Regions from separate parts of the Polaribacter sp. ALD11 genome, predicted to be linked through region 2. Evidence: riboswitches for the same ligand, from Rfam matches in the RefSeq annotation. Region 2 holds a riboswitch; each other region holds the start of a gene.
The links. A riboswitch is a leader RNA that binds a small molecule or an ion and turns the genes downstream of it on or off. The one in region 2 is predicted to bind cobalamin.

Region 1 (10,340 bases), 1.5 Mb from region 2:
TCGAGAAGCACTAATCCCTATTAATGTTATATCTCACTCTACTTTTTTTAAAGCGGAAAAAAAAGATCTATTATTTATTGGCTTTTACAATGGTTGTGCTTTTATAGTCATTCTTATAAATATTTTTTATTTTATTAATTTTAAAGATGATATTTTTATTTATTACAGCTTGTTTCTATTGAGTGTTACTTCTTCGCTTTTTATAAGTGATGGTATGCTATATTTTTTTAATTTTTCAAAAAATGTGATTAATAATTTATACGTTATCATCCATTTTTTTGTTTTTATTTTTTCATTTTTATTTTCGAAAAATTACTTACAAGCAGGTAGTTATTTTTCTAAAGTGAATTATGTAGGGTGGTTTATACTGGTATTAGTTGCTATCTTTTTTTGTTTATATATAGTTACTGATATTTTTCTGTTTTTTGTAATAATGGAGCTTTTAGGCTTTTCTTTATTATTATTTTGTTGGTTCTTAGGTGTTTTGTTATTTAGAAAAAACATTTACACCAAAATTTTTGTTATCGGTTATTTTTTTATTTTAATGTTATCAATTAATTTCTTTATTTTAAAGCTTTTTGGCTTTAGTTCTTTTTATATAAGCGCTAAGGTTTTAAAACTTGGTGGTTTTTTTGAAATGATTTTACTTTCATTTGCTGTTGTTTACAGAATGCGAATACTAAAAAATGAAAACTTATTAATGACAAGTGAAATTATTGCTTATTCTAAAGAAGTAGTGTTATTGTCAGAGGCACTTAAAAAAACTAACAAAACAGAAAAGCATCATCTAAAAGAAGCTAATTTAAGTTTCAGAGAGTTAGAAATATTTAATTTTATAATTGGGGGTATTACTAATAAAGAAATTGCAGTAAAATTGAATATTTCTGTAAATACAGTAAAATTTCATGTGAAAAATATTTATGAAAAATTAAATATAAAAAGTAGGAAAGAAGCTTTAGCTATCTAAAATACCTTAAAAATCTGATTTTCATAAAGAAAACTACCCAAAAACTACCTTAAAAAAAACAATTTATTAAAGAGTTTAAATATTATTTATCTATATTTAATTGTTATTATTTCCCCCAAATTTTAGACAGAAAACCTTCAGTTAAATCTTGAAGGTTTTTTTATTTCATTTTTTAAGATTAATTCTATTTCATGAGAAATTAGTAACTCTTGCTAACAAAAGGAGTTTCTACAAAGCCAGTTACTTTATTTATTAAAATAGTAGCCGTAAAAAAATAATTGCAGAGTAAATTAGCAAATTTGGGTAAAATATTTGCAACTTCTTTGTTCTCTTTATTGTGTATAATAACCATTAACCGAATTGCTTTCTTAGAAAGTGAAGAGCATTGGTTTAGTACTCCTACAGGAGATCTTCCACCAGGTAAAACAAAGCCATGAATTAAATTATCTACTTCTTTTTTCATAGCTCTATAGTAATTAAGCAATTGTAAGTGATCTTCTTCTGAAATAGCAAGCTTGCCTCTAATAGAGCCATTAAGATGATAGCATAGTGGTAATAACCAGTTAAGTTCTTCTTCTAGTTTTTTTAATTCTTTGCTATTTGGGTATTCTAACCTTAATTCACGGAGTTCATCTATTACCCAACCTACTAAACGGGTAAGTTGGTCGGTTATTATTTCATAATCGCAAAGTGTAGACTCTTCATAAATAAAAGGGTAACAGAGCTCATCTATAGAGGGTTTTGGGCGTAATTTTTTCATGTAGAACTATTTTAATTTTTCGTAAAATGTAAATTCATAATTTGGAAGTAATTCTGGGTGTGCTATTTTAATAAAATCTTTAAGAACAAGATCTGGTCTAACTGTAGCTAATTCGTAATAAAGGATACCGCCTGTTTTTCCTTTTTTATTAGTAGGTGTGTAAATTTTGTTATTTTTAAAAGCTTTAAATTCAGCGTACAAAACATTGCTTTTTATTAACTCTTCTTTAGATGAATAGTGGCCAGGAGCAAGCCAGAAATCTGCATTTTTACCTTTTTCAAATACACTTTCGAAACTTAAAGATAAACTACCTTTTCCTTTTGTATCTTTCCATAAATAATTAAAATTTGCATCACTCAATGAAGTCGCAACAAAACTTTCACCAGCAGGTAAGTTCCAGATATCTTTACTAATAACTGCTCCAGATAAAACACTTGGTTTGTTAACTAATTCGTTTACTATCTTTTTTGCATCTAAATAGTTTTTTTCAATTGCATTAAAAATACTATCTGCTTTCTTCTCTTTATCAAATAAAACACCAAAGAATTTTATCCACTCAGCTCTTCCTAGAGGTGTTTCCTCAAGCCAGTCTCCGTTATAAATTACGTTTACACCTGCCTTTTCAAGTAAATTTAAGCTTTTATCTGCAGAAGAAACACTATAACCAACTATTAATTCGGGGTCTAAATTAAGTAATATTTCTGTATTCAAGGATCCTTTTTGACCAATTTCAGTAATTGAACCATTATCTATTAATTCCCTCGTTTTTTCTGAAGAAACGAATTTAGAATAAGGAAAGCCAATAATAGCGGTTTCCTCATTCAATAACTCTACCATTGGAATATGGGTAGTAGATGTTACTACTATTTTTTTAATTGGAGTTGAAATATCGTTGTTTTGTAGGTTGTTAGAAATTTTATTTTTATTTCTAACAGTATAAGTAAACTCTTCTTTAGAGTTTTGATAAGCAGACTTGATAATTAGTTTTTTAATTCCGTTGTTTTCGATAATATCAAAACCCTTAGCATACTTAATATTACTTTTAATATTCGTTTTTTTATCGGTGTTTTGAGTCTCTTTTTTACAAGAAATAATCAATAAAAAAAGAAAAAATAGAAAAGATATTTTTAGTTGTTTTTTCATTATAAATAATTTTAGCACAAGATTACAAAAATGTTTTTTAATATCAATTTATAAACTACATTTGCATCGATTTTGGTTTTGATGTAAATAATATTTTGCATCAAATTAAAAGGGAATCTGGTTAAAATCTAGAACTGTTCCCGCAACTGTAAGCTATAAAGCTTGTAACTAATTCTTTTGCCACTGACATTTTTATTGTTGGGAAGGTTTGTTACAAGACGCAAGTCAGGAGACCTGCCATTATTTAAATTTTTTAAAAACTTTCGGGATAGAAGTTTAAGATATTATGAAAAATAATTACATATTTTTTTTATTAGTTTTTTTTTGTGCATATAATATGTTTGCGCAAAAAGATACTATTGTAAATACTTTAAAAGAGGTTATTATAATAAGTAAAAAGCAACAAAAAAATAATGTTATAGGGCTTAAAAAAATAAAAATAGCAACCGATCAAATTGTTAAAAACCCAATAAACCTTACTAATTTATTAAGATATAATAGCCCTATCTCATTTAGAGATTACGGTAATGGTGGTATTAGTACAGCGCGTTTTAGAGGTACTTCTGCATCTAATACCGCAGTGTTATGGAACGGGATTTCAATTAATGCAATGGGTAGCGGGCAAACCGATTTCAACTCACTTTCTGCAAGTCTTTCAGATGAGATTATTATTAATAGTGGTGGTGGTAGCGTAGATTATGGTTCTGGAGCTATTGGTGGTACTGTACATTTAAATGATAATTTATCATTTAAAAAACATAAAGATTTTCACTTATTTTCTTCTTATGGTAGTTTTAATACCTCTTCTAACTTCTTTAAAACGAATATTGGTACAGGCAAATGGGCTATAAAATTAGCTTCTACGTTAAATTACTCTGATAATGATTATACATTTATAGATACTAGGTATAAAAATGATGATGGTAGTTTATTGAAGAATGAAAATGGAACGTATGAAAATTATGGTATAAATTTTAGCATAGGGTATCAATTTTCGGTGGAAAATAAACTTTATTTATATTCAACTGGTTATTATGGTGATCGTTTATTTTCTGACGGATTACCAAATCCTGCAGCAGGAAGTGAGAGGAATGAAGATTTTAATAAAAGAAATTTGTTAAAATGGAAATATTCTTTCTCTAATTTCACTCAAACTATAAGTGCTGCGTATTTAACGCAAGAGTATCGATATTATAATGATAAAAGTGCTTCAAATTTTGTTTTTGGGAAATCTAAAAACTATAATATCAGCTATAATCTAAAATATCGTTTCTCTAATTATTTAAAATTTTCTTCTACATTTATTTATGATAATAATAAAGGTACAACGAATGAAATTAATTCAAAAGAAAGAACCTTTTTTGCAAGTTTAGCAAAAATAACATATAAACCTACAGCAAAATTAACAACAGCAATTAACTTCAGAAAAGAATTTAATTCTGATTTTAAAGTACCTGTATCATTGTCTGTTGCTGCAGAGCAAGAAATTACAAAAAACTTTGTTTTAAAAGGTAATATATCTACAAACTATAGAGTGCCAACTTTTAATGAATTGTATTGGCCAGTAGTTGGTAATTCAGAATTAATACCAGAGGAATCTATTCAAGGAGAAATTGGTGCTACATTTAATAAAAAAAATATAGAAATAACTACTTCAGTTTTCTACATTAAACTAAGTAATAAAATTTTATGGTTACCTACTGCGGCATCTAACCTATGGAGACCTAGAAATGTTGGTGATGTAGATCATAAAGGAATTGAAACATTTATAAATCTATCTAAAAAAATTAGAGACCATAGCTTCAATTTTTCAACGAATTACACGTTTACATTGGCAAAAAATAAGGAAACTAGTACGTTTTTACCTTACGCACCTAAACATCTATTTAATTTTAATTTAGACTATACATATAATAGGATAATGTTTTCCTTGCAAAATTTGTATCAGAGTAAGGTGTATACCAATGAAATTAATATCGATTTTTACTCATTAAAGGCTTTAAGCGTTACTAATTTTGGAATAGATTTTAAGATATTTCAAAGAAAAAAAAATAAATTATTAATGGGTTTTAAATTGAATAATATATTTAATGAAGTGTATTATTTTTCAAACTTAAGACCTATGCCTGGAAGAAATTTTAATATTAACATAAACTATAAATTTTAATACAAATGACAATTACAAAATCAATTTTTAAACTATTCATATTCAGTTTAGTTTTTACATCATGTTCTGAGAAAAATGAGGTAATTCCTGAGTTATCTGGTAGATATAACAATGGAATCATTATAAGTGCAGAAGGTAATTTTGGTAACAAAGACGGTTCTATTTCTTATGTAAATGAGAATTTAAACAGGTTAGCTACTAATTTTATTTATACAGGTGTTAACGATGCGCAATTAGGTGGTTTAGTACAATCTATTTCTTTTTCTGATACAGAAGCTTATATTATTTTAAATGATGTTAATACAATTGTTGTTGCAGATAGATACACTTTTGAGAAGAAAACAGAAATAAAAACAGGTTTAAAAAACCCGAGATACATGGCAATTGCCAATGGTAAAGGATATGTAACAAACTGGGGTAGTGGTTCAGATACTTCAGATGATTATTTAGCGGTAATAGATTTAAAAACTAATACAATGGAAGCGGTAACGATTCCTTTAGATAATGGAGTAGAAAGAATTTTAGCTAAAAACAGCAAATTATATGTTTCTCACAAAGGTGCTTTTAGTTCTAACAACATTATTTCAGTAGTAGATTTATCTGCAAACAATACAGTAAAGAAAATAACAGTAAAAGACAATCCAGATGAAATGTTTTTTGATGCTTCTGGTAATTTAATTGTATTGTCTGAAGGTAAACCATTAAGTTATGGAGGTGCACCAGATTACCCTGTATTAACTAGTACAACTTCTTCAATTTTATTTATCAATCTTGTAAATAATACAATTAATAAAGAAATTACTTTTAAAGAGAATGAAAGAGCATCTCAATTATCTTATGTTGATGGTAAAGTTTACTACTATATGGGGGCGGAAAAAAAGGTGTTTGTTATTAATGAATCTGACACTACGCTTGCAACAGAGGGTATTTCTACTGGGAGTATATATGGTATGGCAGTAAAAGATAATAATTTGTTTACTGTAAGCTACAATTTTACAGCGTTAAGTAAATTAACAGTTACAGATTTATCTACAAAAACAGTGAAATATACGGCACCAGTAGGTTTAGGTGCTTCTAAAATTTATTTTAACTAAGAAAATATTTAACGTTCTTTTGAAAAAGGAAACAGTGTTCCCCCACGAAAGACTCCATTTTAGGTAATTCTAAATTGGAGTTTTTTATTACAACAAACTTCTTACTTCGCTTTTAATAAAATCTATCGCAGTTTCTGTTGGTGGTATCGTTTTAGTATATTCAATTAGTACATTTTCACGCAGTTCATTTGCAGAATTAGCGTTTTCAGATACTTGTCTTAATTTATTTGTAACGGCATTCTTAGCCGCGTAAATAGCGGTCCAAGTATCTTCAGAAATATAGATTTGTTGCACTAAGTTATGTTCAAACTCTTGTTCTATATTGGCAATTAGTAGTTGTAAGTAATCGTTTGTGTCTGTAGAAATTGGTGGAATACGCATTAACATTTTAACAGGATTTATCCTGTCGCAAAAAAGCATTAAACGCTCACATGCCTGTAATTTAATAGGCAAAGCTTCTTTTCTTTTTTGTGCTAATAATTCTAGCTTTTTCTCAGAATTTTTATTATTGATAAAGCCATTAAACATGTAGTAAGCTACTAGACCAGTAACTGCTGCAGGTAAAACATATGCGATACTTTCTAAAATTTTATCTTCCATAAATTAAATAAGGTGTAATGCATACGAATATAAGACTCCTATAAGAATAGCCAAACCAAAACTTAATAAAGTACCAATTAAAATGTACTCCGTTAGTTTTCTATCTTTAGATGAAGTTAAGTCTCCAAACCTAAAAACGGACTTTGCAGCTAATAAAAAACCAATTGCTTCCCAATGATTTGTAGCAACAAAAATAAAGACAAAAAGACGTTCTAAAATACCAATATAACGACCTGCTTTTGCCAAAGAAGCGTCATTTTCTTTTTTACTTTCAGGACTCCATTGTGTAATAAAAACCTTTATAATTATTGCAGAAACACTTGTTATCATTGTTATTGCAATTATTAGAAGCAGTGTTTTACTTGTAAAAACGTTAATTGTAGATAAGTTAAAATCACTATATATAGAAGTCGCAAAAACCAATGCTAAAATATGCAAAACTTGGTCTATTAAAAACCAATTTCTCTTTGTTTTTTTCTTCTGAAGATAGAGTTTAGAAACATCAAAAATAAAATGAGAGACAAGAATAATTATAAAACCTAGCCAGTATTCTTGTAAATTAAATTGAAGAAAAATCAACAATAAAAATGCATGAATACCTAAATGGAAATATAATTTTGAGGATCTAATTTTCTTTTCTTCTTTGTTTTTAACCCATTTTTCTGATTGAAAAACAAAGTCACCTAAAATATGTGCCAGTAAAAACTTTAAAAACAACAACATTTATTCGTTTATTTTTTGGTTGATTAATTTTCTAAACCGTTCTTCTAGCTTCATAATAGGGTCTAAACCTGCGCGTTTTTGTCTTTCGCTAACGCGACCTTGTGTAATACCTAAAATTGCGCCAATTTCTTTTTGTGTTGCCTCTTGCTCTTCTAATGAAATTTTAAAAACTTCCGCAGAATTTACAGACCAAGAATCTATTGTTAATAATGCTAAATCTAGTGCAATATTTAATTCTTCATCAATTTCTTTCCAAGGAGTTTTTATGGCTAAATTTTGTTTTTTTAAATAATTATCAAAAGCAAAACCAGAGTTTATAAAAGCTTCTCCGTTAGACTCCGTAATTTTAGAGCTATTGTATTCTTTTTTACCGATTCCAATGCCAATTCTAACATCAATATTTAAAGTACATTTTAATTGAGCTTTAATTTTTAGTGCAGCATAAAATGCTTTTTCTGCATCTTCTATTTCTAATTGAAAGCTATCTCCTCTATAAATTTGCCAAATCTTAGGTGTTTCTCCGTATGTTTTTAAGATTTTTTTTAACGATTCTAACCAAGAATCGTTATTATTCTTTCTAGAATTTATAATATCTCCAGTTAAAATACTTGTCATTAGTTCTTGTAATTTAAACAAATATAGCCTTTTTCTTTTCAAAAACATAATTTTATCTGCTCTATGACAGATAAGTCTAATTATCTGCTCTATGACAGATATTTATACTTATCTGTTTTTTGACGTATAAAAGGGTAGCAATACAGCTTATTCATTACTAAGAAATATTTTAATCTTATTTCATTTTAAGCCAAAATTTAGTAGGAATAAGTTGTGAATAAAAAATAGCTTTCTTCCTTTACAAAAAGGAATAGTTTGGTTAAATTGACGCTTCAAAATACTTCAAAAATATATCTCTTGAATAGTTACTTAGATTCTTTAAACGAAGCTCAAAAGCAAGCTGTTTTGCAAAAAGATGGCCCAATGATTATTATTGCTGGAGCAGGTTCTGGTAAAACACGTGTATTAACCTATAGAATTGCTCATTTAATGAAGCAAGGTGTAGACTCGTTTAATATTTTATCGCTCACGTTTACAAACAAGGCGGCTAAAGAAATGAAGGCAAGAATTGCTTCTGTTGTTGGGCAAAGTGAAGCCAAAAACCTTTGGATGGGAACTTTTCACTCGGTTTTTGCACGTATTTTACGTTCAGAAGCAGACAAGTTAGGCTTTCCTACAAACTTTACAATTTACGATTCGCAAGATTCTGTCCGTTTAATAAGTTCAATTATTAAAGAAATGGGGTTAGACAGAGAACGGTACAAACCAAAACAGATTTTAGGTCGAATTTCCTCATTTAAAAATAGTTTAATCACGGTTAAGGCATATTTTAATAGTCCAGATTTACAAGAAGCAGATTTACATGCAAGCAGGCCAAAAGTTGGCGATATTTATAGAATCTATGTAGACAGGTGTTTTAAGGCAGGTGCAATGGATTTTGATGATTTATTATTAAGGACCAATGAATTATTGGCTCGTTTTCCAGAAACTTTGGCAAAATACCAAGACCGTTTTCGTTATATTATGGTAGATGAGTATCAAGATACAAATCACTCACAATATATTATCGTAAGAGCTTTGGCAGATAAATTTGGTAATATTTGTGTTGTTGGAGACGATTCTCAAAGTATCTATAGTTTTAGGGGAGCAAATATTCAGAATATTTTAAATTTTCAGAAAGATTATCCTGATGTTAAAACCTTTAAATTAGAGCAGAATTACAGGTCTACAAGTAACATTGTAAATGCAGCAAATTCTGTTATAGAAAAAAATAAAACAAAATTAGATAAAGAAGTATGGACCTCTAATGATGCAGGAGATGCCATAAATGTAATGCGAACTATTTCTGATGGAGAAGAAGGACGTTTTGTAGCGCAATCTATTTGGGAAAACCAAATGAACCATCAGTTAAGTTTAGATAGCTTTTGTGTTCTCTATAGAACAAATTCACAGTCTAGAGCAATTGAAGACGCGTTACGTAAAAAAGGACTTGATTATAAAATTTACGGAGGAATTTCCTTTTATCAGAGAAAAGAGATTAAAGACATTTTGTCTTACTTAAGGATTTTAATCAACCCGAATGACGAAGAAGCATTAAAAAGAATTATCAATTATCCTGCTCGTGGAATTGGAGCAACAACGATTGATAAGCTAACAATCGCAGCAAACCATTATAAAAAATCGATTTTCGATATTATAAAATATATTGATAAAATCGATTTAAAAATAAATGCAGGAACTAAGAATAAGCTTCGTAATTTCATGAATATGATGCAAAGTCTGCAAATAGAATCGCAAACAAAAAATGCGTTTGAAATTGCAGAAATTGTTGTGAAAAAGGCGCAGTTAATAAAAGATTTAGAAAAAGACGGAACACCAGAAGCTGTAAGTAAAGTAGAAAATGTTCAAGAACTTTTAAACGGTATTAAAGATTTTATTACAGATAAGATTGAAGAAGGTAATGATGCTTCTTTAACCACCTTTTTAGAAGATGTTGCTTTGGCTACAGATTTCGATTCAGAAAAAAACGACGATAAGCCAACGGTTTCTTTAATGACCATTCACCAGTCTAAAGGATTAGAATATGCGTATGTGTATGTTGTTGGTTTAGAAGAAAATTTATTTCCTTCTGCCATGAGTATGAATACCCGAAGTGAACTAGAGGAGGAGCGTAGGTTGTTTTATGTTGCGCTAACAAGAGCAGAAAAAGTAGCTTATTTAACGTATGCACAAACACGTTACAGATGGGGTAAATTAGTCGATGCAGAACCAAGTAGGTTTTTAGAAGAAATAGACGATCAATATTTATTTTACATTACTCCAAAAGTAACC
Region 2 (10,340 bases):
AAATTGTACTAAGAGAAGCACTGTACGAAGCGCTAGATACTGATGTTTTAAGTATGGATGTAAATGTGTTTAATCTTACAATTAGTATTCATTTAGAAACGGAACCTACATTTAATGATTTTCAATATTTTTCAAAAAAAATTAGTGCAATTTTAGATGATTATCCAGATACTTGGACAAGAGAAGCACGTGTCGATTTTAAAATCAAAAAAGAAAAAAAGGGTTTTTACGAATTGATAGTAAAACCGACTACTTATAATGATTGTGACGAATCGTTTAGATACAAACCGAATGCTATTGTTGCAAATAATTATGGATCTGAAAAAGCGGAGAATATAGATCGCATTGTACAACAAAAATTTTCTAAACCAGATGCTCCTGTTTTTTTAAGCAATATATGGGTAAATCAAAAAGATTTAAATTCATTTTACATTGCTTTTGAAAAACATGAACCATTAAAAAGACCTGAAGGAAATCGCAATTTAACAGAAGGAGTAGGTATGTATTTAATAGAAATGAATTATCCTAATCTAGCGCTTAAGACCTTAACATATTACAATTACAAAACGACATCTCGAGACGGTATTTTTCTTTTCCTTATCGATCAATTACCAGAAGACTACCAATACCTTATAGAACATTTATAACAGCACATCATGGAAAAAACATCTTATTATAAAGCGTTTGTAGCCCAAACGCCAGAGGAAATATTACGGGCTGTTTTAAAAAAAAAGGAAGCCATTTTAATAGCTATTTCATTAAAAAATGGAGTTTATATAGAAGGCACCATTTTAGACCTTACAGAAGAGAGCAATCATCAGAAATCGGTTTGTATGCTTTCACAGGATGAGCAAGTATCTTTTTTTAACACACATAATATAGCACTTATAACGGTAAAACAACCCAAAAAAATGGTTGTAGAATTATCTAAAGGAGCAGTTAGCAGATCAATAACATCTGCAAACCAAGAGCTAACTGTTTTACAATTGAAACGTTGGTTGAATACTGAAAAAAGGTTATTTGGAAGTCAATTAAAAGAATTCAGCATAGATGGTATTCCTTTAGATCAATTAAATAATAGGTTGAATGTTCAAGATGTTTTTGCAGCATTAAAAAGTGCTGTAGATCAGATTACAAAAGACGCATTAGGTAAAGAAGTTTGGCAAGGTATAGAAACAATTGTCTTACAACAAGCAGATAAATTACAACTTAATCATCAGGCAAAAACACTAACAATAGCAATAACTATTGATAAAGCTTTACCTGAAAAATTATCTAATATTTTAGAAGAAAAATTACTTCAAATATTATAACACAAATAAAAAATCATTTTTAAAATTATAAAATTATGGGCCTTAAAGAAAAAAGAATTATTCAAGCATTTCAAAACGATTTATTTCCAGCATTAGAAACAGAAATTAATACTGCTGCAGGTTATACTGTTCCTTTAAGTATTTCTTGGAACACCTTAATGGAAGATCGTTTTTCTCATTTATATAATGATACATTTCCTAAAATATATTTTCTACCATTAGTAGAAGCTTTTAAAGCTATTTGTGTAGATGATATGGGGGTTCAACTTTTAAAAGCCGGATTAAAAAATGTAATTATTGTTAACGAAAATAACGAGCATAATTTAGAACGTGCAATTACTTTTGAAGAAGGCGTTTTAAAAATAGACCACAGTCCTATAATGAATGCTGATAATGTAGAAGGCAAAACAGCACGCATTACCTCTTTATTAGAAGATAAATTAGAAGAGTTTGCAGAAGGAACGGAAGAAGTTGCAACTTCTCAAACAGAAAACAAACAACAAGAAGCAAAAGAAACTACGAAAGTAGACATAGAAGAATTGTATAATCAATCGTTTGTAATCTCTAACGAAAAACAAGAAATTTTCAGCGAGATGGTAGAAGGTTTAGACTGGAGTTGCGATATGCTTGAAGGTAAATTAACGTACGGAGAAGACAAAGTTTTTGACATTCAGGTTCTTGGTACCTATTCTCAAAATGAAAAAAGTTGGTTATGGGCTTGGGCAAATACACAAAGTGGTATTCCAGAAAAATTTTTACAGACGGCTTTAGCTGTAAAAGCAATAGGAGAAGCTTACCAAATAGAAGATTTTACAACACCAAAGAAAGAGTTAGATTCAGATCCAGGGGTTTATTTTTCGACCATTGCTTCTGCAATGGCAAAAGAGAGCTGTTATGTTCCTTTAGTTTTTAAAGGTTTAGTTGTTTATGTTACTATTACTTCAGAAGAAGCAGACAGTAAAGCGAGAACTTCACCAGCATTAATATGTTCTCATTTTACTATGGTTGCAGCAAATTATACATTCCCTCATAAGTACAGTTTGTATTTTTATTTAAAAGGAAAAGGATATGAAGTAGAGTTACCAGGAAACAATATTGTGGCTAAAAAAGGAGATGATCAAATTCTAGGAATTTTCGATTTAAAGGGGAGATTAATGAAAATTTCTAATTCAAAAATAACAGTTTAAGCTTAAAAATATTATGTCATATACATCAGAAACACTTTTAGAATTAGAAAAAGAACATCAAGCAGCTTTAAATACAGCGCAAGAAAAGATGTTAACCGATTTAAATGATGCGCAAGCATCAGGAAATTTTGAAAAAATACAAGAAGCAAGTATTGTATTTCAAAATATAACAACAGAATTAGCAGAAAAATACACCAAACGCATTGAAGAATTAAATGCCCTAAACCATAAAGCAATAGTTGATAAAGAGCCCGAAATCTACACAAATAATAGAGCCGATATCGATTTAAATTTATTAGTGTATGATGGTGATAGGGATTATGTTATTGCTTTTCAACAAGACGATCTTATACAAAAGACTTTAGAAAAGATAAACAAAAATAGTGGCAAGTTTAAGTCTAGAAAACATTTATTAAAATCTAGTTTAAGGCTAACAAAAACCTTAGCACCAATGCTTCATGAAATAGGAGAGCATTGTAAAAATACCTTAAAACTTAAAGCAGATATTGAGTTTTTTGTGTACCAAGGAGATATGTTTAATGCTTCGTGCTATCCACCAGATGAAAACAAATTGTATATTATTTTATCTTCCGGAATCTTAGAACGTTTCTCTAAAGAAGAATTAACCTTTGTAGTTGGTCATGAAATAGGGCATGTACTTTTTGAGCACTTTGATTATCCTGTAAGACAAATTTTAGATACAGGCGAAAATGATTTAGCGCCAATTCATGCCATGAAGTTGTATGCTTGGAATAGAAATGCAGAAATAAGTGCCGATAGAGCTGGGTTGTTATGTTGCCAAAACTTTGAAGCTGTAGGGCGCACGTTCTTTAAATTATCGTCTGGGGTAACTACAGATTCTTTAGATTTTCAACTGAATGCTTACATCGAACAATTTGTAGATTTAGAAGAAGTTTTAAACGATTCTAATCTAGATCCTTCAGATTGGTATAGTAGCCATCCATTTAGTCCATTAAGAATTAAAGCTTTAGAACTTTTTAATAAAAGTGAAACCTATGCAGCTTTTAATGAAACCATTTCAGGTGAAATTACAGAGGAAGCTATGGAGGTTGAAATTAAGCGTATTATGTCTTTAATGGAGCCTGAAAATTTAGATGAAGAAGGAGAGCATTCAGAAAAGATACAACGTTTAATGTTTTTAGGCGGGTATCTAATTTCCAATGCAGATGGTGTTGTAGATGATTCTGAAATACAAGCATTAAGTAGTATTGTTGCTCCTAAAGTTTTTGCTAATTGTATGATGACAATTAAAGGGCTTACAGAATCTGAAATGATTAGCGAAGTACAACAACTTACCAAAGATTTAGACATTGTATTGTCTGTAATGCAAAAGCTAAATATATTAAGAGATTTATCTATTATATCTTATGCTGACGGAGAAATAGATGATAGTGAAGTGAACGTTTTATATAACTTAGCAAAGCTTTTATATATTAATACAGATTTTATAGATCGTGTTATTGGTGATGCACAAGGAATAGAATAAATAATTTACAAGTACTGTTTAAAGAATTGGGGGATTCTTATTGCAGTTAACGAGAAGGGTAGTAATTTTAAATTGCTACCTTTTTTAAAATCCTAATGCTTCTAAAACCTCTAGTTTTGGTAATTCTTTAGTCAATATACTATCAATAAAAATACCAGATTTATAAGTCCCATTTCGAAAATAGAGGATTCCATATCCGCTCCAGACACCATTTTTATACTCTCCAATATATTTTATAACATTTTTATAATTGTTATTATTAAATGGTTTATAATTAGACCATTTTGTAATTCCAAAACCATTTTTAGCTTTATTCTTATAAGTTCCCATAAAACTATAATCTGGACTTTGAGATAGCGTCATTCCATTGGGCTGTGTCTTTTTCCAGTTACTAAAAATGTAACTGTTCGTTTTTAATTTATACTGAATTCCATATCCCGTATAATTATCATTTTTTCCTAGGCCAGCATACCAACCACCCTCTTCTAATTCCCATGCTACCCTATTATTTACATCATTCGTAGCGCTACTATTTGAAGGGCCAAATAACCAATACCAAGTGTTGCTATATCTTTTTTCTGGTTGTTGATTTTGGTAATAGGCTTCAGCTTTTTGTTGTTGACTTACTGTTTGTGCTGATAGTGAATGCGTTGTTGTAAATATTAAGATAAGTACTAATAATTGATTATTCATTTTGATAATAGTAAAGAATTAAAATATAAAATTACGGTTTTAAAACCGTAATTTTTATGTTCTAGAATCAGTTTTTTTATATAAAAGCAATAAATAAGATACGTCTTAAGCTTGTCTTTTAAGATGCTTTGCATATAATAAGAAAGATTAAAAAGAGAGCAGTAAGGTTACTTTCTGTGGTGAAACATCTACTTGTCGATAACAATCATAATCCTTTCTCTCTTTTCTGCTAAAAATCATGTTCAGTTCTGTAGTACCTAGATTTCGTTTTCAGGTTGTTGTGAATAAAAGTAGCCTGTTCTTTCATAAAATATTTCTTATAAATAAATATACAGAAACTTTTGAGATCTACATTCGTATAAAATTGCTTAAAATAAACAATAGAAAGAGTATTGTTATTAAATAAATTGTAAATAGATTTGTACTTTATTTTTAACTAAAAATGGTTGTCGAATTTAATAATTTGACATTAAAATGGGAATTTAGTGTAACTCTAGAACTGTCCCGCAGCTGTAAGCTCAAAAACTGAAACTCAAAAGAGGTCACTTTTTCGAAAGAATGGGAAGACCGAGTGGAAGGAGCAAGTCAGAAGACCTGCCATTTTTTAATAATTCATTAAGCTTTCGAGGATTGAAGCTGGAATTAGGAACCTACCTATCTTACAATTTTTTAATTGTAATAGGATATGTGGTACTTTCTATTATTCTGTCCTCTTGTGCTATAAAAAATAAGTATGAGGACTTCTTCTTTACATTTTTTTTGGGCTATTTTTCTAATTTTTGGGCTTCACAGTTCTTATTCTTTGTATGCGCAGGAAAAAGACACAACAAAAACGGTTCAACTAAAAGAAATATTTTTAATAAGTAATAAAGAGAAGCTAAAAAAACATTCTTCACCGACACCTTTACAGTCTTTAACAGGTAAAGCATTAAGTCGCTTAGGTAATTATAGTGTGGCAGATGCTATTCGTTTTTTTAGTGGCGTTCAGCTAAAAGATTATGGAGGCATTGGTGGTATAAAAACCATTAATGTAAGAGGAATGGGCTCGCAACATACAGGCGTTTTTTATGATGGTGTACAATTAGGAAATGCTCAAAATGGTCAAATAGATTTGGGTAAATATTCTGTACAAAACATGGAGGCGGTGTCACTTTATCAAGGGCAGCGATCAGATTTAAATCAATCAGCCAAATCGTATGCCTCTTCCAATAGTATTTATTTAAAAAGTAAAACACCTCAATTTTCTCATGGAAAGAAGATCAATACAAATGCAAGTGTAAAAACGGGTTCGTTTGGGTTGATAAATCCATCTGTAAATTTAGATTTTAAAATTAATAAGTACTTAAGTGCTCGCCTTAGTACAGAATACCTTACCGCCCATGGAAGGTATAAATTTAGATATACCAACGGAAGTTATGATACCATAGCAACACGGAACAATGCAGATATAGTAGCCTTTAGAGTAGAAGCATCATTACATAGTAGACAAGGAAAAAATAATGATTTTAACATAAAACTGTATCACTACGATTCTGAACGAGGATTACCAGGCGCAATTGTTGCCAACCGTTTTAAACGTCCACAGCGTCTGTGGGATCGGAATAATTTTGTTCAAGGAGCATACACAAATCATGTAAATGACTATTATTTTTTTGTATTAAGAGGTAAATATGCCCATAATTATTCGCGCTATGTAGATCCAGAAATTATAAAAGTTGATGGCGAATTAGACAATAGATATACACAGGAAGAATATTATTTATCGATGGTACATACGTTTCAGGTTTTCCCCTTTTGGAAACTATCTTTAGCTACTGACGTACAAAAAAATACAATGGATGCTAATCTGTACCGGTTTTCATATCCTAAAAGAATTACGCTATTATCCGCTTTAGCTGCCGAATTTAGTTTTAATAAAATAAAAATACAAGCTAGTTTATTAAGTACAACAGTAGATGAAACGGTAGAGTATTATGAGGCTGCGGAAGATTTACAAAAATACACACCATCTCTAATGCTGAATTGGCAGCCTTTTAATTCTAATAAATTTAGAGTAAGAAGTTTTTATAAGAGGATTTTTAGAATGCCCACTTTTAATGATTTGTATTACACGTTTATTGGCAATACTTTTTTAGATCCAGAAGATGCTTCTCAAGTAAATTTTGGGTTTTCTTATCAACCAACATTCAAAAAAACAACATTTGATATACAAGCAGATGTTTATAAAATTTGGATAGGTAACAAAATTGTTGCAGTTCCTGGAGCTAATTTATTTCGCTGGTCTATGCTAAACTTAGGCAAAGTAGAAACTACCGGAATAGAAACAAATATGAAAGCTTCCGGAAGTTTAGGTGCAAAATTTCATTACACAACAAACCTTAGTTATACCTATCAAGAATCTATAGATGTTACTGCTAATGCTAGTAATTATGGAGATCAAATTCCGTATATACCACGTCATAGTGGTAGTGTAAGTGCAATGATAGATTATAAGAAATTAGAATTCAATTACAGTTTTATCTATACAGGAGAAAGGTATAGCCAGAAAGCAAATATTAATTCTAACTATTTGCAACCATGGTACACACACGATTTAAGTTTAGGGAAGACAATTTTTTTAAATGAAAATAAATTAAAAATTTTGGTAGAAGTAAACAACGTATTTAATCAACAATATGCGGTAGTAAAAAACTTTCCGATGCCGGGGAGGTCCTATCGTTTCACTTTAAATTTTATATTATGAAAAAAAGAAAATTAGGTTTACAGGTTGTATTAGCTTTAGCTGTAGTATTTTTTTTAAATGGATGTAGAACTGATGATGCTTTTGAAGACCCTACGGAACTAGAAATACCAATAGAACCTTCTTCGAAAATTGAAGGTTTTTACTTATTGAATGAAGGAAACATGTCGATGAATAAAGCAGCTTTGGATTATATGGATTTTGAGACAGGAATTTATGAAAAAGAAGTTTTTAGAACTGCAAACCCCGACGAAGTAGGAGGTTTGGGAGATGTTGGAAATGACATGGGAATCTATGGATCTAAATTATATGTAGTTGTAAATGCTTCTAATAAAGTAGAGGTTTTAGATGTGAAAACTCGAAAAAAAATCAAACAAATAAATATAGATAACTGTCGGTATATTACTTTTTACAAAGGGAAAGCATATTTAAGCACCTATTTAGGAAGTATTGGAGATCCTGATGCTGCAAAAGGAAAAATCATGGAAATTGATACGACAAGTCTTAGTGTTACTCGTTCTGTAAATGTGGGCAGACAACCCGAAGAATTAATTGCTTATAAAGATAAAATATATGTAGCCAATTCTGGTGGTTATAGTCCGCCAAATTATGAATCTACTGTTTCTGTAGTCGATATTAATAGTTTTGAAGAAACAAAACGTATAGAAGTAGCCATAAACCTTCATCGCATGCAAATTGATAGCGAAGGAGACTTATATGTTTCTTCTAGAGGAGATTATTATGAAACGCCTTCTAAACTTTTTGTTGTTGATACAGACATAGACGAGGTTAAAACATCGTTTGATTTGGCTGTGAGTAATATGACTATTTTTAATGATATTATTTATATCTACAGCACAGAGTTTAGTTATTTAACAGGAGAAAACACCATTTCTTATGATAGGCTAGATACTAAAACAGAAACCATTCTTGAAGATTCTTTTATTATGGATGAAGGTAAAGACCTTATAAAAATTCCGTATGGCATCAAGATCAATCCAGAAACAAAAGACATTTTAATTACGGATGCTAAAGATTATGTAACTCCAGGAACACTTTACTGTTTTTCATCTGAAGGAGTTTTAAAATGGTCTGTAGAAACAGGAGACATTCCGAACAAAGTAGTATTTAAATATTAACAATTATCATCTAATAATCAACTTTTAAATTAAAAATTATGAACAAATTTATTCAACTTTTAAAACCACGTGTAGTTTTTATTATTCCCTGTTTTTTAGCAATTATGGCTACTTCTTGTACTCCGGAAATAGACCTTTATAGTGTTTTCCCAGAAATTGAATTATCGCAAGAAGAAAATGACCTTCAAATTATAATGGGAGAAACCATTCATTTTTCTGCAACGACAATTAATGAAGCAGTGTATACCGAAGAATGGTATTTAGGTGATAAACTTGTGTCTTCTGAAGCGGCTTATGCTTTTATTCCTGAAAAATCTGGAACGTATGTTTTGTCTTATGCAGCTACTAATAACGCAGGAGCGTTTACAAATAAATATACTATTTTAGTGGATGCTAAAATTCGTCCAATTACAACTGAAAGTAATCTGTATGTTACCAGTTTAATCGATTATTTACCTGCTCCAGGTCAATTTATTAATACAACACTAGGTAGTGAAGAAGGAGCTAAAACTGTTGAAGGTAAAAAAGGGATGGTAAGTTTAGGTGGCTGGGGAGGCTCAGTTTCTTATGCTTTTGATCATACTGTAATTAATACAGCAGACAGCAATGATTTAATTGTTTATGGAAATGCGATGTCTAATTTTGCTGAACCTGGTATTGTTTGGGTAATGCAAGACGAAAATGCGAATGGTATTGCAGATGATACTTGGTATGAAATTAAAGGGAGTGCAGATGAGTTAGATGGAACTATAAAAAACTATAGTGTAACCTATACAAAACCAGAGCCTATTACTGCAGATGTACCATGGACAGATAGTGAAGGAAATAGTGGTGTTGTAGCAACCAATGTGTTTCATAAACAGGCATATTATCCAGCATCTGTTACAGAAGATTCTTACACAATAACAGGAACTATTTTGTCTAGTAGTAATATTGATATGAGCAATCCTAGGTTTATTACAAGTGCACCTTTTGATGCTGGTTATGCAGACAATACACCTGGTGGAGATAAAATAGATATTGCTATGGCAATAGATGAAGATGGAAATATGGTGAATTTAACAGGAATCGATTTTATTAAAGTTCAAACAGCTATTCAAGCAAACATGGGTTGGTTAGGAGAACTTTCTACAGAAGTTACAGGTATTGCAGATTTAAGTTTACTTTAATAAGTAAAAGCATTCCTTCTTATCTGTACAATAAAATATAAAAACCTCTTCTTAATTATTAAGAAGAGGTTTTTATATTTTCTATAAATAGTAAGTGTACTTTTTATCAACTTTAATTTTAGAGAGCATTTATTCTTGTTTTTAAATTAGAAAAAAGGGACACATTTATACCTGTCTAATGCTCTAATGTTAATGTCAAAATCGTAAGAAACAGAAAATTCGTGAATACCGCCTGTGTTTAAAAGTTCTGTTGTGTTAAAATCATAGGAATATCCAAAACGAAACCCTTGCCATCTAACGCCAGCAAAAGTACTAATCGAATTTATAAAGGAAGTATTAGCATTATTTTTTATTGGTGACGTAGCTACTGTAACTCCGAAAGAGAATGTATCATCAAAAACATATTGTGTACCTACATCTAATCTATTAAACTTGCCTTGCATCATAAAATTAGATAGTAGATACAATTTACTTTTGTTCGTAAACCATGTTCTATAATTTTCTAAAAAAGGCAAATAATACTTTGTATGAACAGACCAAAACACATCTAAAGGCACATTGCCATTTTCAGTTAAAGAAATATTGGGTTTAT
Region 3 (10,340 bases), 620 kb from region 2:
CTTCTCTAAATAATTTATTCTGATGCTGTTTTTAACCTTTTTTATCGGATTTATTCTTTCTTCCATAGGTTCTATACCACCAAGTATGTTAAATATGACTTCCTTAAAAATTAGTTTAGAAAAAGGAAGAAAAGCTTCTAATAAATATGCCTTAGGTGTTTCTATTATTGCAATTCCACAGGTATTTATTGCTGTTATTTTAACCAAACACATTGCAGAAAATCCAGCAATCTTAGGTGTTTTAGAAAAAGCAGGAATCCTTATTTTTATATTGTTGTCTTACTATTTTTATAGCGCATCTAGAAAAGGAAAAATTAAAGTTGAAGAAATAAAGAAGAAAAAAGAATTTCCTTTTTTAACAGGAATTACATTATCTGTAATAAACATGTTTGGCATTCCTTTTTTTTGCGGAATTGTAGTATTGCTAGATGCTCTTCGTCTATTTAGTTTTCACATGGTTTCTGTATTATTTTTTACTTTAGGGTCTGTGCTTGGTACATTTTATGTCCTTTTTTTATACGGAAAGTTTGCAAAAAAGATTCAACAAAAAACAGGGAAATTAACAAAAGACATTAATATAGTATTGTCTATTTTAACGGGTTTTGTTGCAGTTATTACATTAATAAAAGGATTTATTTAAAGAGAAAATGAAAAGTATACAAAATAGAGTAGTTCAGGGAACGCACAATAAGCCAATTGTAACAGATGTTTTTTATAAAGAAGATCATCAACCAAAAAAAATAATTATCTTTTGCCACGGTTACAAAGGGTTTAAAGATTGGGGTGCTTGGAATTTAATGGCAGAAGCTTTTGCAAATGCAGGTTTCTTCTTTGTTAAGTTTAATTTTTCTCATAATGGAGGAACTTTTGAACAACCTATAGATTTTCCAAATTTAGATGCTTTTGGAAATAATAATTACACCAAAGAATTAGACGATTTAGAAAGTGTTTTAGATTGGATTTCATCTGAAGAAAAATTTAAGAATGAAGTTGATTCTAATGATATTTCTATTATTGGACATAGTAGAGGTGGCGGAATTGTGTTACTAAAAGCAAATGAAGATGCTCGAATTAAAAAAGTAATTACATTAGCTTCTGTTTGCGATTTTGGTTCAAGAAGTTCAACTATTGGCGATTTGGAGAATTGGAAAAAAACAGGCGTTAAATATGTTTTAAACGGAAGAACAAAGCAAAACATGCCACATTTTTATCAATTTTATGAAGATTTTAAAGAAAATGAACAACGTTTAAATATTGAAAAAGCGGTAAGAAATTTAAAGATCCCGCAGTTAATACTTCACGGAGATAAAGATACTTCAATCTCTTTAGAGGAAGGTGAAAAAATACATTCTTGGAACTCTAAAAGCAGATTAGAAATTATTGAAAAAGCAAATCATGTTTTTAATGTTTCTCATCCATGGAAAGAAAAAAACATGTCTAAAGAGTTAGAAAAGGTTGTAAATACTTGTCTTCATTTTTTAAAAGAGTAAAATGAGTTTGTTATCATTTAAGGACAACAAACTCATAATAAATTAATTATTAAAAAAAACTTTATTAGAAAAATAAATGTCGATTGGAGAAACACCTATACTTTTTACTTCTTTAGCAAAACTTTTATCATTATTATAAATAGCTAAAATACTGTTGTCAGGATTAAAAAAATCTTCTAAACCTGCAACATATACTTGCTTTGTAACTGGGTGCTCTTTTACAACTGTGTTAAGAGCTACACTATTATTTATGGGTGAAGCGAATTCTTCTACAGTTTTTGTAGTGGTATTAAATCTATAAATCTTACCTGAAGCAGACTCAGACCAATAGGCAGTTTCTGAGTTTGAATTCATATTTAAAATACTGTTTTTAAATAGATTAATAGTTTCGTTAGTAATTTCAACCGTTTCTGAAATGGTGTAATCGTTCTTTAGTTTTGTGAATGCAGCTAAAGCCGTTCTTTTTTCTGTAGCAACCCAAATATTATTTTCATTATTTCTTAATACTCCAGAAATATTTTCAGAAAAAGTTAGAAGCGTTTTTATTGTTTTTGTGTTTATATCAAAAGATTTTAACTCTTTACCATCTGCAATTAGAACATTTTCTCCGTCTAATAATAAGGCAGCATTATTAAATAAAACAGCATTAGAGGTACCTGTAATACTTTCTCCAATTCCTGTAACAGTATTTACAGTAGATAAATTGTATTTTTTTCTTCTTCCTCTACCAGAAGTATTAATTACCAAACCATCGGTATCAGAATACATTTGCAAATAAGAAGGCGAGCCCACCTTAGATGTGGTTACAGTATTTTCTAAACTTAAAGTTTCTAAATCTAAAATAGAAATAAAACTAGGTCCATTTTGGCTTACCAAATACAACTTGTTATTAAATTCAGAAAAAGATGTAGTTTCACTATTGGCAGAAGAATACACATTTAATGTAGGGTATTTGTCTTTGTTTAAGTAAGTCAAAGATGTGTTGTCACTTTCTAGACTTAAAATAAAAGTCGTGTCAAAAATTGGTGTTTCTTCTAAAAGGTTAGTTTCTTTAGAACAAGCGGCAAGTGTAATTATACATAATAGTATAATTTTCGAATAGAGATTTCTCATTATAATTGATTTAATATTTACGATATAAAACATCATATATGCAAGCAGTGTTTTGGTAGTTAAAACAGGGTTGAGTTATGAATTTTTAAAAATATTTTTTGCCTTTCTCCCGAAAGCATAAAAACACGAATATAATTTTAGGCAGGTTTCCTGGCTTGCATTTTGTTAAAACCTTCCCATCTTTGTAAAGACAGTGGTGTGAGAAATAACAGTAATCTAATTTTTAGACAATGCTTACAGTTGCGGGAACAGCTCAGGATTTTTTATAAAAAAAATCACCTGATTCCCTTTTAATTCTAATTCAATTTTATGAAAAAGAAACCAAAAATTTACGGCGCGAAAGTATTTCCTTTTTTCATCAAAAAAAACTAAATTGAAGAATTAATCTAGACTATTTTTGTGTTCATGGAATTGCAACCTCCTTTTAGAAAAATAATTCATGTAGATATGGATGCTTTTTATGCGTCTGTAGCAGAATTAGACAACCCAGAATTAAGAGGGAAAGCAATTGCAGTAGGTGGAGAGGGCAGAAGAGGTGTTATTTCTGCGGCAAGTTATGAAGCGCGTAAATTTGGTGTAAAATCTGCAATGAGTGGCACTTTAGCAAGGCAAAAATGCCCACATTTAATTTTTGTAAATAGCGATTTTGATCGTTACAGAGAAATATCTAAAAAAGTTAGAGAAATATTTTACGAGTACACAGATTTGGTAGAACCACTTTCGTTGGATGAAGCCTATTTAGATGTTACAGAAAACAAGAAAGGGAATCCGTCTGCAAATACAATTGCAAAAGAAATTAGACAGCGCATTTTCGATGAAACTGGTCTAAGAGCATCCGCAGGAATTTCTATTAACAAATTTATTGCAAAAGTAGCGTCTGATATAAACAAACCAAACGGACAAAAAACAGTGCATCCAGATGAGGTAATTCAGTTTTTAGAAGAACTTCCTGTTAATAAATTCTACGGAGTAGGTAAAGTTACTGCGGCAAAAATGTACAATTTAGGGATCTTCAAAGGGAATGATTTAAAGAAAAAGTCATTAGAAGAATTGATAAAGTTGTTTGGGAAATCTGGAACTCATTATTACAATATTGTTCGCGGAATTCATAACAGTGCTGTAAAACCAAATCGGATTAGAAAATCTCTTGCAGCCGAAAGAACTTTTAGTGAAAACATTTCTTCAGAAATTTTTATGATAGAAAAGTTAGATAAAATTGCAGATGAGTTAGAAAGACGCATGAAAAAAACGGATACTAAAGGAAAAACCATTACCTTAAAAATTAAATATTCAGATTTTACACAACAAACAAGAAGTAAGACAAAAGCAACTTTTATGCAGACGAAAAATGAGTTTTTTCCTGTGGTAAAAGAATTGTTATATCAAGATAAATTACCAAATTCTGTACGTTTATTAGGGTTGTCTTTTGGGAATTTAAACACAGAAATTACTGCACCTATTTGGGTACAATTAAAGTTTGAATTTTAAGGTGCATTCCGTCATTGCTAGGAATGAATGACGAAGCAATCTGTTAATTAATTATAAGATTAATTTATTCTTCGTATTAACAAAAACAGGAATATGAATCTAAAAATAACAAGAACAAACTCTAAAAACCAAGATTTTATTAAATTGACAAGACATTTAGATGCATATCTAAAAATTACAGATGAAGACGAACACGATTTTTACAATCAGTATAATAATATCGATGTTTTACAATTTGTTGTTGTAACTTATGTTGATGAAATTGCAGTAGGTTGTGGAGCTATTAAAAAGTTTGATTCTGATTCTGTAGAAGTAAAAAGAATGTTTGTTTCTTCGGAGAAAAGAGGAAGAGGAATTGCTCAAAAAACACTAACAGAATTAGAAACTTGGGCAAAAGAATTAAGCTATAAAAAATGTATTTTAGAAACAGGTAAAAGACAAGTTGAAGCTGTACAGTTTTATCATAAATGTAATTATAAAATAATTCCAAATTACGCACAATATAGAAGAATGGAAAATAGTATTTGTTTTGAAAAATATATATAAATGAACTATAGTTATTGGGAATTAAAAGAATGGTTTTCTAGCATCGATTTTACAATTGTTGGTAGTGGAATTGTAGGCCTAAACTGTGCTTTAGAACTCAAAAAAAATCACCCGAAAGCAAAGGTTTTAATCATTGAAAAAGGAATGTTACCTCAAGGAGCAAGCACTAAAAATGCAGGTTTTGCTTGTTTTGGAAGCATATCTGAAATTATTGACGATTTAAACGCACACACAGAACAAGAAATTTATAATTTGGTTAATAAGCGCTGGAAAGGATTGCAACTATTACGTAAGAATTTAGGTGATAAAAACATTAATTTTTTGCAACACAAAGGATATGAATTATGCGAATCTGAATCCTTTTTTAATGAATGTATTTCTAAAAAAGAGCAAATAAATAAGCTTCTAAAACCTATTTTTAAAGATGATGTTTTTTCTATTTCAGAGAATAAATTTAACTTCAAAAATGTGCATCAACAATATATTACAAATAATTTTGAAGGACAGATTGATACAGGAAAAATGGCTTTTGAATTGTTAAATAAAGCTCAAAAATTAGGAGTGAAGATTTTGAATAATATTTCAGTTGAAAGTTTTTCCGAAACAGGAAACTTGGTAGCAGTAAAAACGGATAAAATTACCTTTAAAACAGATAAATTATTTATTGCTACAAATGGATTTGCAAATCAACTTCTAGAAGAAAAAGTAAAACCAGCGAGAGCACAAGTTTTAGTAACAAAACCCATTAAAAATCTACATATAAAAGGGACTTTTCATTTAGATAAAGGGTATTATTATTTCAGAAATATTAATGATAGAATTTTATTAGGAGGCGGAAGAAATCTAGATTTTAAAACAGAAGAAACTACAGAATTTGGTCTAACTGATATTATTCAGAATAAATTAGAAAGAATATTAAAAGAAACAATTTTACCAAACACAGATTTTGAAATAGAACACAGGTGGAGCGGAATTATGGGCGTGGGAAATCAGAAAAAAACCATTGTAAAACAATTGTCTGGTAATGTTTTTTGTGGCGTTCGTTTAGGCGGAATGGGAATTGCAATTGGTAGTTTAGTTGGTAAAGAGTTGGCAGAATTAATAGATTAGAATGATAAACCTCTCGACTGCGCTCGAGGAGACACTGAAATATGAATAGAATTTTTGATGTTGTTATAATTGGTGGAGGTTTGGCAGGTTTGTGTAATGCAATTCATTTATCAAAATTTGGTATAAAGGTTTTATTAATTGAGAAAAATAAATACCCTAAACACAAAGTTTGTGGAGAATATATTTCGAATGAAGTATTGCCTTATTTAGACTTTTTAGAAATCAATCCGTTTGATTTTGGTGCTGTTAAAATTAAAAAGTTTCAATTATCCACTACAAAAAATAAAGTAATATCGGCAAAATTGCCCTTGGGAGGATTTGGGATTTCACGATACACTTTAGATTTTGAATTAGCTAAAAAAGCACTAAAAAATGGCGTAACAGTTTTACAGGATTCAGTAATAAATGTTGATTTTGAAAATGATATTTTTTCGATTGAAACGAAGGAAAATCAAAATTTTACAACCAAAGTAACTATTGGCGCTTTTGGAAAACGTTCTTTATTAGATGTGAAAATGGAACGTAATTTTATCAAAAAAAAGGCACCTTATTTAGGGGTTAAAATTCATGTAAAAGGCAGTTTTCCAGAAGATTTAGTGGCACTTCATAATTTTAAAGGCGGTTATTGTGGTATTTCTAAAGTTGAAAATAATGCTATTAACTTGTGTTATATCACTAGTTTTTCATCCTTTAAGAAGTATAAAAATATTGATGATTTTCAAGAGCAAGTTGTTTTTAAAAATAGATTTTTAAAAGAAATATTTAAGAATTCTGAAGCTATTTTTGAGAAGCCTTTAACGATTAGTCAGATTTCTTTTGAAACAAAAAAGCCAGTAGAAAACCATATTCTAATGTGTGGAGATTCTGCAGGAATGATTCATCCACTTTGTGGAAATGGAATGAGTATGGCAATTCAATCTGCACAACTAGCATCTAAATTGATTCTAAATTACTTGAATGGTAAAAACGTGTCTAGAAACGAACTCGAGAAGCAATATATTAGACAGTGGAATAAAAAATTTAGCTTGCGTTTAAAAGCGGGTCATTTTATAGCAATGTTATTTAGAAAAGATAGAATTGCAGCTGTTTTATTGCAAATTTTAAAGAAACTACCTTTTTTATTACCAATTATAATTAAGCAAACACATGGTAAACCAATGAAAATTTAATGGATTTTTTTATCAGCACAAAAAATAGAACAGACAAAGAAGAATTAATGGACGATTTTTCTATTGGTGGAGATTTACTACGAGATACTTTAGATAAGTTAGAAAATATCAATCGGTATTTAGGGGGGAATTTAGTAACTTTAAATTCGCTGAAAAAAGTATTAAAAAATCACCCAAAAGAAGAAGAGCTAACTATTGTAGATATTGGTTGTGGTCATGGAGATATTTTACGAGATGTGGCAAAATTTGGAAGAAAAAACGGTTACAAAATGACGTTGTTAGGTATTGATGCGAATCCAACTGCAATAGTATATGCAAATGAATTATCAACCGAATTTCCCGAATTGAGTTTTAAAACGGAAGATATTTTTTCTGATACATTTAAAAACAGACAATTCGATGTAGTATTGGCAACCTTATTTTTGCATCATTTTAAAGAAGAACAATTGGTTTCTTTTCTGGGAAATACTCTAAAACAAACAAAAATAGCAATTGTAGTAAACGATTTACATCGACATAAATTGGCATATTATTTATTTATGTTGTTGTCTCTTTTTATCAAAAATAAAATGATTATTGAAGACGGATTAACGTCTGTTTTAAGAGGATTCAAAAGAAAAGATTTAGAAAGAATGGCTCAAAAATTAAATGTAAAATTACAAATTTCTTGGAAATGGGCATTCCGTTTTCAATGGATAATTCAGAAATAAAAATGGCGGTAAAAATAATAGCAGTTGCAAAACAACTTCCTAAATATCACAGAGAAACAAAAGATATTATTCCGTTTGTAAAATTATGGATGCAAGATCAAGATACTCGTTTTCAAAGAAAAGTGATTAAACTTTTTGAAGGCGCAGGTGTAGACAAGCGCTATTCTATAATGGATCCTGAAGAAGTTTTTGTGGCAACTTCTTTTGAAGAAAAAAATGATATTTACGCAAGAGAAGTTGTAAAATTAGCAGAACAATCACTAAAAAAATCTTTAGAGAAAGCGAGTTTAAAACCTACGGATATCGATTATATAATTACAGTAAGTTGTACGGGAATTATGATTCCGTCTATGGATGCTTATTTGATTAATTCGCTGCAAATGAAACAAGATATTGTGCGTTTGCCAGTTACAGAAATGGGTTGCGCAGCAGGAGTTTCTGGTATTATTTATGCGAAGAATTTTTTGAAAGCAAATCCGAATAAAAGAGCTGCTGTAATAGCTGTTGAAGCACCAACAGCAACGTTTCAGTTAGAAGATTATTCGATGACAAATATTGTAAGTGCTGCTATTTTTGGTGATGGGGCTTCTGCGGTTATTTTGTCTTCTTATAAAGAAGATAAAGGGCCAGCAATTATTGATGAAGCCATGTATCACTTTTACGATGCGACTTCTATGATGGGTTTTAAACTGGTAAATACAGGTTTACAAATGATATTAGATAAGGAAGTTCCACAGAAAATATCAGATCATTTTCCGGCAATTGTGCATCCGTTTTTAGAACGTAGTAATTTGACAATTGATGATGTAGATCACTTAATTTTTCATCCTGGAGGAAAGAAAATTGTACAAACGGTGGAAGATTTATTTGGTGTTTTAGGAAAGAATATAGATGATACAAAAGAAGTTTTACGTTTGTATGGTAATATGTCTAGCGCAACCGTTTTATATGTTTTAGAACGATTCATGGATCGGAATCCAGCAAAAGGAGAAAGAGGTTTAATGTTGAGTTTTGGTCCTGGTTTTTCTGCGCAACGAATTTTGTTAGAGTGGTAATTGAATGATAATAAGCAGTGATAAGACCTGTGAGGTCTGTTAAACTTAATAAATGAACCAAATAGAAATCATAAAAAACCTTCCTTATACAAATCCTTTTTTGTTTGTTGAAGAACTCACAGAAATTTCAGAAGATGGAGTTACAGGAAATTACACTTTCAACGAAACTGCCTTTTTTTATGAAGGTCATTTTAAAGGAAATCCAATTACACCAGGCGTTATTTTAACGGAAACAATGGCACAAATTGGCGTTGTATGTTTGGGTATTTATTTATTAAAAGACGAAATTTCAGCAACAGAGAAAAAACCACAAATTGCGTTAACCTCTAATCAGGTTGATTTCTATTTACCTGTTTTACCAAATGAAAAAGTAACGGTGATTTCAGAGAAAGAATATTTTAGATTCAATAAGTTAAAATGCAAAGTAAAAATGATGAATGAGAAAAATGAACTGGTTTGCAGAGGAACTATTTCTGGAATGATAAAAGCTTAATCTCTATAATGACAGACCTCACAGGTTTTTAAAACCTGTGAGGTCTAAAATCGATAAAGAAATGAAATCAGCACAAGTAAAAAATAGAGTAGTAATTACTGGTTTAGGAGTTGTGTCGCCAAATGGCGTTGGTTTACCTGCGTTTACAAATGCGATAAAAGCTGGGATTTCAGGAATTACCTTTCATCAAAATTTAAAAGACAAGGGATTTTCTTGCTGTATTGGCGGAATTCCGGATATTTCTGAAGAAAAAAAAGCAACATATTTAACACCTTTACAACTACGTGGGTTTAATAGTACTTCTATTTTATACGGATGTATAGCAGGAATTGATGCGTGGAAAGATGCAGGTTTTTCTGTGGATGAAAACTCCGCATTAGATTATGATTCTGGTTTAATTTTTGGAATAGGAACATCTGGAATTGAAAAATTTAGAGAGGCAATTTATAAAATTGATGAGCAACAAGTAAGGCGTTTAGGTAGTACTTCTGTGGTGCAAACCATGGCAAGCGGAATTTCGGCTTATTTAGGCGGGATTTTAGGTTTAGGAAACCAAGTAACCACAAATTCATCTGCTTGTACAACAGGAACAGAAGCCTTGTTATTAGGTTTTGAACGTATTAAAAACGGAAAAGCAAAACGGATGTTGGTTGGGAGTTCTAGCGATAGTAGTTTATATACTTGGGGTGGTTTTGATGCAATGCGCGTAATGTCTTATAAACACAATGACTCGCCAGAAAAAGGATCGAGACCCATGAGTAAATCTGCATCTGGTTTTGTTCCTGGAAGTGGTGCAGGAGCTTTGGTTTTAGAATCTTTAGAAAGTGCTTTAAAGAGAAATGCTACAATTTATGCGGAAGTTTTAGGTGGAAATATAAATTCTGGCGGACAAAGAAATGGCGGAACGTTAACGGCTCCGAATGCAGAAGCGGTTCAGAAATGTATTACAGATGCAATTTTAGATGCTGCTATTTCTGCGGAAGAAATTGATGTAATAAACGGTCATTTAACAGCAACATCTAAAGACAGTTTAGAAATAGAAAATTGGACCAAAGCATTGCAAAGAAAAGGAACTTATTTCCCTTATATAAACTCTCTAAAATCTATGGTTGGCCATTGTTTGGCTGCTTCTGGCGCTATTGAGTCTGTAGCTGCTGTTTTGCAAA

Region 1: linked by a shared signal. The riboswitch ahead of CW731_RS01430 (TonB-dependent siderophore receptor) and the one ahead of CW731_RS08435 (TonB-dependent siderophore receptor) in region 2 are both predicted to bind cobalamin.
Region 3: linked by a shared signal. The riboswitch ahead of CW731_RS11065 (DUF5074 domain-containing protein) and the one ahead of CW731_RS08435 (TonB-dependent siderophore receptor) in region 2 are both predicted to bind cobalamin.

Annotation. Positions count from the first base shown of each region.
Region 1 covers NZ_CP025119.1:354,160-364,499, forward strand. Annotated here, with positions in the region: gene CW731_RS01415 (LuxR C-terminal-related transcriptional regulator) at 1-967, shown strand, start outside; gene CW731_RS01420 (cobalamin adenosyltransferase) at 1,167-1,727, opposite strand; gene CW731_RS01425 (ABC transporter substrate-binding protein) at 1,734-2,870, opposite strand; cobalamin riboswitch at 2,927-3,127, shown strand; gene CW731_RS01430 (TonB-dependent siderophore receptor) at 3,208-5,037, shown strand; gene CW731_RS01435 (YncE family protein) at 5,043-6,131, shown strand; gene CW731_RS01440 (hypothetical protein) at 6,219-6,731, opposite strand; gene CW731_RS01445 (DUF3307 domain-containing protein) at 6,735-7,454, opposite strand; gene CW731_RS01450 (SatD family protein) at 7,455-8,069, opposite strand; gene CW731_RS01455 (ATP-dependent helicase) at 8,367-10,340, shown strand, end outside.
Region 2 covers NZ_CP025119.1:1,887,088-1,897,427, reverse strand. Annotated here, with positions in the region: gene CW731_RS08460 (hypothetical protein) at 1-647, shown strand, start outside; gene CW731_RS08455 (hypothetical protein) at 657-1,313, shown strand; gene CW731_RS15670 (DUF6882 domain-containing protein) at 1,349-2,500, shown strand; gene CW731_RS08445 (M48 family metallopeptidase) at 2,514-4,007, shown strand; gene CW731_RS08440 (hypothetical protein) at 4,092-4,700, opposite strand; cobalamin riboswitch at 5,127-5,317, shown strand; gene CW731_RS08435 (TonB-dependent siderophore receptor) at 5,434-7,443, shown strand; gene CW731_RS08430 (YncE family protein) at 7,440-8,579, shown strand; gene CW731_RS08425 (PKD-like domain-containing protein) at 8,618-9,748, shown strand; gene CW731_RS08420 (PorP/SprF family type IX secretion system membrane protein) at 9,895-10,340, opposite strand, start outside.
Region 3 covers NZ_CP025119.1:2,504,372-2,514,711, forward strand. Annotated here, with positions in the region: gene CW731_RS11050 (LysE family transporter) at 1-9, shown strand, start outside; gene CW731_RS11055 (LysE family transporter) at 23-640, shown strand; gene CW731_RS11060 (S9 family peptidase) at 648-1,490, shown strand; gene CW731_RS11065 (DUF5074 domain-containing protein) at 1,533-2,603, opposite strand; cobalamin riboswitch at 2,726-2,944, opposite strand; gene dinB (DNA polymerase IV) at 3,009-4,091, shown strand; gene CW731_RS11075 (GNAT family N-acetyltransferase) at 4,185-4,637, shown strand; gene CW731_RS11080 (FAD-binding oxidoreductase) at 4,638-5,747, shown strand; gene CW731_RS11085 (NAD(P)/FAD-dependent oxidoreductase) at 5,789-6,916, shown strand; gene CW731_RS11090 (methyltransferase domain-containing protein) at 6,916-7,626, shown strand; gene CW731_RS11095 (type III polyketide synthase) at 7,629-8,681, shown strand; gene CW731_RS11100 (3-hydroxyacyl-ACP dehydratase FabZ family protein) at 8,734-9,174, shown strand; gene CW731_RS11105 (beta-ketoacyl synthase) at 9,236-10,340, shown strand, end outside.